3 regions of the Neorhizobium sp. CSC1952 genome follow, and region 2 is predicted to be linked to each of the others. Evidence: riboswitches for the same ligand, from Rfam matches in the RefSeq annotation. Region 2 holds a riboswitch; each other region holds the start of a gene.
What was found. Region 2 has a riboswitch for thiamine pyrophosphate ahead of thiB (thiamine ABC transporter substrate binding subunit). Riboswitches for the same ligand answer to the same signal wherever they lie in the genome.

Region 1: linked by a shared signal. The riboswitch ahead of thiC (phosphomethylpyrimidine synthase ThiC) and the one ahead of thiB (thiamine ABC transporter substrate binding subunit) in region 2 are both predicted to bind thiamine pyrophosphate.
Region 3: linked by a shared signal. The riboswitch ahead of QTA58_RS13345 (ABC transporter permease) and the one ahead of thiB (thiamine ABC transporter substrate binding subunit) in region 2 are both predicted to bind thiamine pyrophosphate.

The regions. Positions count from the first base shown of each region.
Region 1 is NZ_CP128416.1:1,980,177-1,983,697, reverse strand. It holds gene thiC (phosphomethylpyrimidine synthase ThiC) at 1-1,287, opposite strand, end outside; TPP riboswitch at 1,383-1,515, opposite strand; gene QTA58_RS09895 (acyl carrier protein) at 1,688-1,939, shown strand; gene QTA58_RS09890 (acyl-CoA dehydrogenase family protein) at 1,939-3,120, shown strand; gene QTA58_RS09885 (amino acid--[acyl-carrier-protein] ligase) at 3,172-3,521, shown strand, end outside.
Region 2 is NZ_CP128416.1:2,176,579-2,180,099, forward strand. It holds gene thiP (thiamine/thiamine pyrophosphate ABC transporter permease ThiP) at 1-607, opposite strand, end outside; gene thiB (thiamine ABC transporter substrate binding subunit) at 615-1,640, opposite strand; TPP riboswitch at 1,664-1,766, opposite strand; gene QTA58_RS10700 (VOC family protein) at 1,812-2,207, opposite strand; gene QTA58_RS10705 (response regulator) at 2,314-2,766, opposite strand; gene QTA58_RS10710 (ABC-F family ATP-binding cassette domain-containing protein) at 2,923-3,521, opposite strand, start outside.
Region 3 is NZ_CP128416.1:2,731,243-2,734,763, reverse strand. It holds gene QTA58_RS13350 (ABC transporter substrate-binding protein) at 1-865, opposite strand, end outside; gene QTA58_RS13345 (ABC transporter permease) at 862-1,644, opposite strand; TPP riboswitch at 1,777-1,879, opposite strand; gene QTA58_RS13340 (IucA/IucC family protein) at 2,310-3,521, shown strand, end outside.

The DNA.
Region 1 (3,521 bases), 200 kb from region 2:
CGCAAGCTGCTTGTCCATGTTCTCCTTGATCTTGTGCATCGGCACATGGCCGGGACCTTCGATCATCACCTGGCAGTCCTTCGCCCAGGCGATTTTCGTGAGCTCGCCAAGGGTTTCCAGTTCCGCGAACTGCGCCGCGTCGTTGGCGTCCGCGATCGAACCGGGGCGCAACCCGTCGCCGAGCGAGAAGGAGACGTCGTAAGCGCTGCAGATGTCGCAGATCTCCTCGAAGTGCTCGTAGAGAAAGCTCTCCCTGTGGTGATGCAGACACCACTTGGCCATGATGGAGCCGCCGCGCGACACGATGCCGGTGACGCGGTTGACGGTGAGCGGGATATAAGCGAGCCGCACGCCCGCATGGATGGTGAAATAGTCGACGCCCTGTTCCGCCTGCTCGATGAGCGTGTCGCGATAGACCTCCCAGGTGAGGTCCTCGGCTATGCCGTTCACCTTTTCGAGCGCCTGGTAGAGCGGCACGGTGCCGATCGGAACCGGCGAGTTGCGGATGATCCATTCGCGGATGTTGTGGATGTTGCGGCCGGTCGAGAGATCCATGACCGTATCGGCGCCCCAGCGGATCGCCCAGACCATCTTCTCCACCTCTTCCGCCATGGACGAGGTCACGGCCGAATTGCCGATATTGGCATTGATCTTCACCAGGAAATTCCGGCCGATGATCATCGGTTCGGATTCGGGATGGTTGATGTTGGCGGGGATGATCGCCCGACCCTCGGCGACTTCGCGGCGCACGAATTCCGGCGTCACGAAATCCGGAATATGCGCGCCGAAGCTTTCGCCATCCCTTGCCAGGGCTTCCTTGGCCGCTTGCCGGCCGAGATTCTCGCGAATGGCGATGAATTCCATCTCCGGCGTGACGATGCCGGCGCGCGCATAGGCGAGCTGGGTGACGGCTTTTCCGCTCTTTGCCTTGAGCGGTGCATTGCGAAGCGGAAATTCCGGCGTCAGGCGGTCGCCGGTGGCAAACCCGTTGTCTTCCGGCTTTACGATGCGGCCTTCATAGGATTCCACGTCGCCGCGTGCGCGAATCCAGCGCTCGCGAAGCCGCGGCAGGCCGGATTCGATCGCCGGCGTGTGAGCGGGATCGGTATAGGGACCGGAAGAATCATAGACGGTCACCGGCGGTTCGCCAGCCGTCGGATGCAGGGCGATCTCGCGCATCGGCACCCGGATATCCGGATGCATGGTGCCGGGCTTGAAGACTTTCGTGGAGGCCGGAAGCGGGCCGGTGGTGACGACCGGGGTGAGCTTGGGTGGGACAATATTCATGGTCGAGGCTCCAAGGTTTGACGTTTGGAGACCCAGTTCCAGTGTTGGAATGATGGAAAAGCGCCTGAGCGGATGAAACGGGAATCCCGCCATTGCCGTGAGCGCTCGCACCGTCCCTACGCCAGTATGAACTGGATCAGGTTCAACGGGTCACTGCGCCGCAATCGGCAAAGCCTGAATTGCCCAGCAGTATCTCAGCCCCTTGCCGGGACCCCCCTGGTGAATACCGGCATCAAAAACCCCGGCGCCTTCGCTGTCAAGCCGGCCTCTTTGCGGCCGGTCGCTCGAATTTGAACGAATCCCGCAGCCCTAATTTCATTACGTTTCTTACCGGAATCTTATGCTTTCCGGCCTAAACATGCACCCAGCGATGAACGCAACACCATCCGGGGGATGTCTGATGAACGAGACCATTCGCGAATTGCTGACACGGGTTGGCGGCCTCCCCGTCGCCGTGAGCGAGCTTGAGAACGGCGGCGACCTTTATGCGGCGGGCCTTTCTTCGTTCGCATCCGTGCAGCTCATGCTGGCGATCGAAGAGGCCTTCGATATCGAGTTTCCCGACAATCTCCTGAATCGCAAGTCTTTCGCCAGCATCTCGGCGATCGAAGAGACCGTATCCCGGATCCTGAAAGCCCGCGAGGCCGCGTGATGAGCCTCGCCGCCGTCGCAACCGATATGAGCCTTGGCGCACGCGCCCATCGTGTTGCGATGGTGGCCGCCGAATTCGCCGACCGCGTCGATCAGGAAGGCCGCTTCCCGCGCGAGGCGGTCGAGGCCCTGAAGGCCGAGCGGCTGCTGGGCATCCAGATTCCCTCTGCCTTTGGCGGCGAAGGCGCAACGACGCAGGAAATCGCCGAAGTCTGCTCCATTCTGGGCCAGGCCTGCGCCGCGAGCGCCATGGTCTTCGCCATGCACCAGATCAAGGTTTCCAGCCTTGTCGAGCACGGAACGGAAAGCGCCTGGCATAAGGATTTCATGCGCGAGCTCGCCGCCCGGCAGCTTCTGGTCGCCTCGGCGACGACGGAAGCCGGCATCGGCGGCAACATGCGCAACTCCATCTGCGCGATCGAAATCGACGGCGACATCTGCCGGCTGACGAAGGACGCGACCGTCATCTCCTACGGCGCCCATGCCGATGCGATCATGGTCACTTCGCGCAGCCACGAGAAGGCCGCTTCGGGCGACCAGGTCATGACCGTTTTCAGGAAGGGTCAGTACACGCTCCAGAAGACGGTCGACTGGGATACGCTCGGCATGCGCGGCACCTGCTCCGACGGCTTCCTGTTCAAGGGCGAAGCGCCGGCGGTCCAGGTATTCCCGAAGCCTTTCGCCGAGATCGCCGCGCAATCCATGCTCGCGACCTCGCATCTCCTCTGGAGCGCGGTGTGGTACGGCATCGCCGCCGACGCGGTCCTTCGCGCCCAGGCCTTCGTGCGCGCCGCCGCCCGCAAGGCGAACGGCGCCCAGCCGCCCGGCGCCGTCAGGCTGGCTGAAGCCTCGAACCTGCTGCAGCTCCTGAAGGCCAACATCCTTTCCGGCCTGAAGGTCTATGCGGATGCCAAGGCCGACCCGGACCAGCTCTCCTCGATGGCGTTTTCGATCGCCATGAACAACGTCAAGCTCGCCTCTTCCGAGACGATCCTGACGATCATCAACCAGGCTATGATCATCTGCGGCATCATGGGCTACAAGAACGGCACGCCCTACAGCCTCGGCCGGCACCTGCGCGATGCCCATTCCGCCCAGCTGATGATCTCCAACGACCGCATCCTCGGCAACACGTCGACCATGCTGCTCGTGCAGAAACCGGACACCAGCCTGCTCGGCTGACGCCCACCCGTCAAATGAATTGCCCTCAAGCGAATTGGATGAGGTGAAGCCATGGATATGCAAGTTTCCTTTCTCGACCGCCTGTTCGATGCGGGCCTTCTGATCGAGACCGGCGTCGACGGGCTCTATGGCCGCAGCGGCCAGTTCGAGGACGTGATCGCCGCCTTCGAACGGCTGATCGACAAGGTCGGCGGCGCCGATGGGGCGGAAGCCATGCGTTTTCCGCCCGGCATGAACCGCGAATTCTTCGAGACGAGCGGCTATATGAAGAGCTTCCCCCAGCTCGCCGGCACCGTGCATTCCTTCTGCGGCAGCGAGCTCGACCACATGAGCCTCCTGAAATGCATGGAGGTCGGCGACGACTGGACCAAGGACCAGCAGGCGACCGACATCGTGCTGAC
Region 2 (3,521 bases):
AGATCAGCCCGGCGATGCCGGGAATGACGCGCCGTACGGCCGGCCATTCGATGAAGCGGAAGACGGAAAGGGGCTTCATGCCGAGGCCGGCGGAGAGCGGCCAGTATTCGGCCGGAAGCCGCTCAAGCGCCGCGAGCAGCAGCCGGGCCGCGAGGGGCATGTTAAAGAAGACATGGGCGAGGAGGATGCCAGAGAGGCCGTAGATGCTGACCGGCTGCTCGAGGCCGAGCTTCAACAGCAGGCTGTTGATGATGCCCTGCCGGCCCCAGATGCCGATCAGCCCCAGCGCGCCGATCAGCACAGGCAGGCCCATCGGCAAAGCCATCAGCCGGACGATCCACAGCCGTCCCGGAAAATGCGGGCGGCGGGCGAGCGCCAATGCCACGGGAATTGCGAAGGCAATCGATAGGGCCGTCGAGAGCACGGCCTGCCACAGGGTGAAGCGCAGGATGCGCCACGTATAGGCGGTGAAGAGCCTCGTCTGGGTGCTCTCCACGTCCCAGGACAGCAGGACGGCGATCGGCGCGCCGGCGAAAAGGGCGATGCCGAGGAAGCTCGTCAGGCCCCAGGCGATCCCTCTTCTTCGCTCGGCGTGCGTCAGCAAGATAGAGACCTTAGTTCCTGCTCATGGCAGTGAGCCATTCGTCGATCCAGGCCTGACGGTTCTTGGCGATTTCATCCGAACCCATCAGGAAGGTCTTCTTGGGCTGCACCAGTTTACCGAAGGCTTCCGGCAGCGGTTCGGATGTCTCCGCGGCAGGCATCATCCAGTTGGTGGTCGGAATGACATCCTGAAATTCAGGGGAGATCATGAACTTCAGGAACTGCCTTGCAAGATCCTTGTCGGAGGACCCTTTGAGCATGCCGCCCACCTCGATCTGGATGTAATGGCCTTCCGAGAAGGATGCCGCCTGGTAGCGGTCGGTCTTTTCCTCGACCATATGATAGGCGGGAGAGGTCGTATAGGAGAAGACCATGGGCACTTCGCCCTTGGTGAACAGGCCATAGGCCTCCGACCAGCCGGGGGTCACCGTCAGCACGCGGTTCTTGAGTTTCGCCCAGGCTTCCGGCGCCTGGTCGCCGTAGACGGACTTCATCCAGAGCAGCAGGCCGAGGCCCGGGGTCGAGGTGCGGGGATCCTCGATGGCGATCTTTTGCGAAGGATCGCCATCGACAAGCTCCTTCAGGCTTCTCGGCGGGTTCTTCATGACCTTGGTATCGTAAACCACGGCGAAATGGCCGTAATCGTACGGGATGAAGGTGTCGTCGCTATAGTTGCCCGGCACCTTGACCGCGGAAATGTCGAGCCCGTGCGGTTCGAAAAGGCCGGTCGCCTTCGCCTCCGAGATCAGGTTGGTATCGAGGCCAAGCGCGATATCGGCATCCGTGTTTTCACCTTCCAGCTTGAGACGTGTGAGAAGCGCCACACCGTCCGCAACGCCGACGAAATCGACCTTGCAGGCGCAGGTCTTTTCGAAAGCTTCCTTGACCTTGGGGCCTGGACCCCAGTCGGAAACGAAGCTCTCATAGGTATAGACGGTCAGCGTCTTTTCTTGAGCGTGAGCGGATACGGAAAGGAAAAGGCCGGTTGCGGCCGCGAATATCGAGAGAGCGATCCTGCGCATCAGCGCCTCCTTTATTTACGATAAGGGGAATAGGCGCTGGTCATGAGCCGTCTAATCCCTCCGCCGGTGTTAACCGGATCAGGTTCCGCGGGTTGGCAAAGCCTCTCAGCCGCGTCTGGCGCGGCACCCCGTTAGAGCAGATCAGATGTAACGGCGGCGGGATTGACTGGCAAGGGGGCGTCGCGATCAGGCGGCGCCCATGTCCATGTACATGACTTCCCAGACATGGCCGTCGGGATCCTGGAAACTGCAGCCATACATGGGACCCATCTCGATATTCGGCTTCCATTCGCCGCCACCGGCGCCAAGCGCCTTCGCCTTGAAGTCGTCGACCTCGGCGCGGCTTCCGGCGGAGAGGCAGTTCAGCACTTCCTTGGTGCGCCTGGCATCGGCAATCTCGCCGTTGATGAAGCCCTGGAATTTCTCATGTTGGAGCAGCATGACGTAGATCTGCTCGCTGACGACCATGCAGCTCGCCGTCTCATCGGAAAAGTCGGGATTCCTGGTAAAACCCAGTGCCGTGTAGAAGCGTGTCGCGACTTCGACATTTGCGACGGGCAGGTTCACGAAAATCATTCGCATGCAAGTTCTCCTCTTCGCCTTCAACCTATACGCACGTGATCGTGCGTTCTACCCAAGGACGAAGAAGGAAACGTGACTCCGACATGAAAGGGGCGAAATTTTTCGCCTAACCCGAATTCTGCCGGAAGACCTTGAGTTCGCGCGGCACGATGGCCATCGTCCCCAGGCGGTCGGCGATCGCATAGTCGATCGACTGTTCCAGGACCTGAGGCGCTACCGGCTTTGTCAGGACACCCAGAAAGCCTTTCTCGCCGTCTTCGATGTCGTCCGGGTTTCCGGTCATGAAGATCACCGTTATCCCATATCGTTCGGCAAGTTGCCGGCCGATGTCCGGTCCGGTCCGGCCGTCTGCGAGATTGACGTCGACGATGGCGATATCGGCCCGTGAGGCCAATTCCAGGGCGTGTTTGCGGGCATTGGCAAAACCTGCCACCTTCAAGCCCATGTTCTCAACGGTTTCGGCTATGTCGAGCGCGATCAGAAACTCATCTTCGATGATCAGCACCTGTTGATTCATCGCTTCCCTGGGCAGCCGACGACGCGGTACTTTTGTCAGCATTGGACGTCCCCACACGGTTTCCGGTTCCCAATTCGGGCCGATGACGCAGCCGGCGTTCAGCCCACGAATGCGGATCGAACGGGCAGGGGACGGGAATGTTCCGTTATGCGACAGATTTTGCGCTCTAAGCGGTTGTTATAGTTAACAATCCGTTGCTCAGCCTTCCAACTCTTCTCGCAGCAGCTCGAGATCGAGCCATTCCTCTTCCATCTTCGTGAGGCTTGCCCGCAATTTCTCCATTTCCGCCGCGAGCTTGTTGAAGGCGGCCGGGTCCCTGGTGAAGAGATTGGGATCCGCCATCTTTTTCTCCCGCGCGGCGATTTCGGCTTCAGCCTTGGCCATTTCCTTCGGCAGGTTTTCGAGTGCGAATTTCTGCTTGTAGGAAAGTTTTCCCTTGGTCTTCGACGCTTCCACAGGCAAAGCTGCGGCCTCTGCCTTCGGCTTTTCCGCCTTCTCCGCCCTGCGCCTTTCCTCCTGCGCGCCCTTCCGCTGGGCGAGCATGTCCGTGTATCCGCCGGCATATTCGATCCAGCGGCCGTCCGGCGTCTCCGGATTGGCAGGCGCTATCGTGGAAGTCACGGTGCGGTCGAGAAAATCGCGGTCGTGGCTGACGAGGATGACGGTTCCGTTGTAGCCCGCGACGATCTCCTGCAAGAGGTCCAACGTCTCGATGTCGAGGTCGTTCGTCGGCTCGTCTAATATCAGCAGGTTCGAGGGTCTGGCCATGATGCGGGCGAGCATCAGTCGGGCGCGCT
Region 3 (3,521 bases), 550 kb from region 2:
GGGCGTAACGCGTCCGGTCGAGCGCGGCCGGGCGCTTGGCGAAACGCGGCAGCGTGTCGAAGAAGGCCGTACGGTTCAGTTCGTCGTCGAGGTTGGGATAAGCCTTGATGAAGAGCTGCCACGCTTCCTGCGGGTGGTTGGTGATGAAGATCGACGCCTGCTCCACGGCCGCCAGGAACCGCGGCAGCCTGCCGTCCTCGGCAAGATCACGGCGGGTGACGAAGATCAGCTCGTCATAGGCCGGGACGCCGTGCTCTTCCGGAAAGAAGGCGCGCCCCTGATGGCCTTCGAGCTTCATCTGCGTCAGCTCGAAATTGCGGAATCCGCCGAGCGTCGCATCCACCTTGCCGCCGATCAGCGAGGGGGAGAGCGAGAAATTGACGTTGATCAGCTCCACGTCGTCGTTGCTCAGCCCTTCCGACGCCAGCATCCGCTTCAGCATGGCGTCCTCGAAGCCGGTGACCGAGAAACCGACCTTCTTGCCTTTCAAGTCCTTGAGGCTCTTGATCGGGCCGTCCGCAAGCACGGTCACCGTGTTGAGCGGCGTTTCGACGAGCGTGCCGAAGCGGACGAGCGGCAGGCCCGCTTCGTGGTCGAGATAGAGATTGGGCTGGTAATGGACGCCGATATCCGCCTGACCGGCGGAGACGAGGCGCGGCACGGCGGAGGGATCGGACGGCGGGATGAGCTCGACGTCGAGCCCCGCTGCGGCGAACAGCCCCTGTTCCCGGGCGACCACCATCGGCGCATGGTCCGGATTGACGAACCATTCCAGGAGCACGGTGAGCTTGTCGGCCGCCTGCGAGGAAACGGGTGCCAGCGCGCCTGCGAGCGCGACGAAGGAGGCAAGAAGGATGCGGATCATGATCGGGATTTACTCCTTGATGTGAACGGGGATGCCGGATCGGCTTCGCTGGCCCACGGGGCGAGGCTCGCCGTCAGCCGGTCGATGAGAAGCCTGAGGATGAGGGTGAGGATCGCAAGCACCGTCATCGCCGCGAAGACGACATCGGTCTGCATGCGGGCATTGGCCTGGACCATCACGAAGCCGAGGCCGCCGGAGGCGCCGACCCATTCGCCCACGACCGCGCCGAGCGGCGCCAGCGGCGCAGCGACCCGGAGGCCGGATACGAGATGGGGGATCGCCAGCGGAACGCGCACCCGCACCAGCGTCTGCCAGTGCGTCGCGCCTTCCAGTGAGACGGCGTCGAGGATTTCCCGGTCGGTGCGGCGAAGGCCGTCAGCAAAGGCAGAGGCGACGGGGAAGAAGATGATGATGGTCGTCATCGCCACTTTCGAGGCCAGGCCGAAACCGAGCCAGAGAACGAGGATCGGCGCCAGCACGAAGACGGGAAACGCCTGGACGACGAGGACCATCGGCCAGACGAGACGGCTGAGCCGCGGCAGCGCCGCAACGCCGAAGGCGATCGCGATGCCGAGGACGGAGCCGATCACCAGCCCCAGCGCGATCTCCGTCAGCGTGACGGCGCTGTTCTCCAGCAGAAAGCCCGGCTGGCGCAGGAAGGCGGAAACCACCGCGACCGGCGACGGCAGGATGTAGCGAGGCGGAGAGAAGACCGAGATGCCGGCCTGCCAGAGGGCAAGGAGCACGGCAAGGCCGACGGCCGCATGGGAGGCGCGCATGGGTTTGTCAGGCGCGGCGGCGGGCGGCCGGCGAATGTCCGACGCGGGAAAGATGCATATGTGTCATCGGTCGATCTCCAGATGTGCCAATCACGGAGATCCAGGTGAAGCGGAGAAGAGAAAATGCCGTCGGGTGACGTCCGTTTCCGTTCCTACGCCGGCATGACCCGGATCAGGTTCAAGGGTCCGGCTCACCGCCATCTCAGCATCGTAGGATGCCCCCCTCGGAATTCCGCGAAACTGTCGGTTTTCCTGAGAACTGTCAATGGGTGTGGCCGATCACCGGCCGGACGGGAAAGCAGGCCGGCATGGACGGTCAGCCGCCGGGCCGGAGAAAAATGAGAGAAAACTCGAATGTGATGAAAAAAGATCGCGAGCTCGTCGTCTTTGGCATCGGAGCGCATCCAGGACGACATAGACGGGTTAAGACGAGTTCGCTTCCATGAGACATCAACTCCATCTGCCGCCGGGCGAGGCAATGTTCATGCCTTTCGCCGATCGAAAACCCTTCTTGCCGAAACCGGCCACCTAGAGCCCTACCCGACCAGCGGCACACAGGTGCCGGCACCGACCGGGAGCGGATGGCTACGCCCGTTCCCCGTCATCGAAGCCGAAACAGACGAGCAATGCGCGATCCTTTTTATCGCGTGCCGGGGATGGAGACCATGCAATCGTCCAGGCAAGCCGCCGAAGCTGCCACGTTCCAGAGTTTTGCAAACTGCTACCTGCGGGAGGTCAATCCCGGCACGCCGGTCGTGCACCGCATTCCTGCCGGATCGGTCGAATGCATCGAATGGTCCCTGCCGCGGCAGCAGACGCTGCTGCGGGCGGAAATCCTGTCGGCCTCCCTTTGCGGTCCGCAGCATTTCGGCAGGCTATGGGTGCGGGCCGTGTCGGACGCGGCCTGGCGGCAGGCCGAACCGATGTCCGCCCTCCACCTCCTCATCCATGAGGCCTACCGCCAGATGGAAGACGGTCGGACCGATGCCCTGCGCACGTTCGAACTCGAGCTTCTGATGCGCGTTCTCGACAGCTACCAGCAGATGGCGCTCTATATCGAGAAAGCCTCTCCGCCGCCGCAGGACGAAGGACATTTCATCGAGGCGGAGCAGTCGCTCGTCTTCGGTCACTGGCAGCACCCGACGCCGAAGAGCCGGCAGGGCATGACGTTCTGGCAGCAGGAACGGTACGCTCCGGAACTGCGCGGCCAGTTCAGGCTCCACTACTTCGCCGCAAGGGAAAGCCATGTGCGCCAGGCTTCGGCGCACGGGGCGGACGTGCAGGAGATCGTCCGCTCGCAGCTCGGCAGGTCCGGCAGCGATGTCGGGGCCGGCAGCGATGAATGCCTTATCCCCATGCATCCGCTTCAGGCGGAAGCGCTGCTTCTCGACCCGGACGTGCAGGCGCTGCAGCGCCGCGGCAGCCTGCGCCATATCGGCCCCGCCGGCCCCCTCTTCACCGCGACCTCCTCCGTCCGCACGGTCTACAGCGCCCACGCGGACTGGATGCTCAAATTCTCGCTTCCCGTCAGGATCACCAATTCCGTCCGCATCAACCGCCGTCAGGAGCTGGAAGCGGGCGTGGCGATGGCAAGGCTGATGCATCGCATCGGCTTTGCCGAACGGTCGGCGAATTTCCGCATCATCCACGACTCCGCCTATGTCACGCTCGACATGCCGGGTCGAGAAGAAAGCGGCTTCGAAGTTATCCTTCGCGAAAACCCGTTCAGGGGCGACGGCGCGCGCGGCGTGGTCACCGTCGCCGCACTGACCGCCGACCCGCTTCCCGGAGAGATCTCGAGGCTGGAGCGCCTTGTCCGCAGGTTTGCCGCCAGACGTGCCGACAGCCTGTCCGACGCTGCGCTCTCCTGGTTCCGG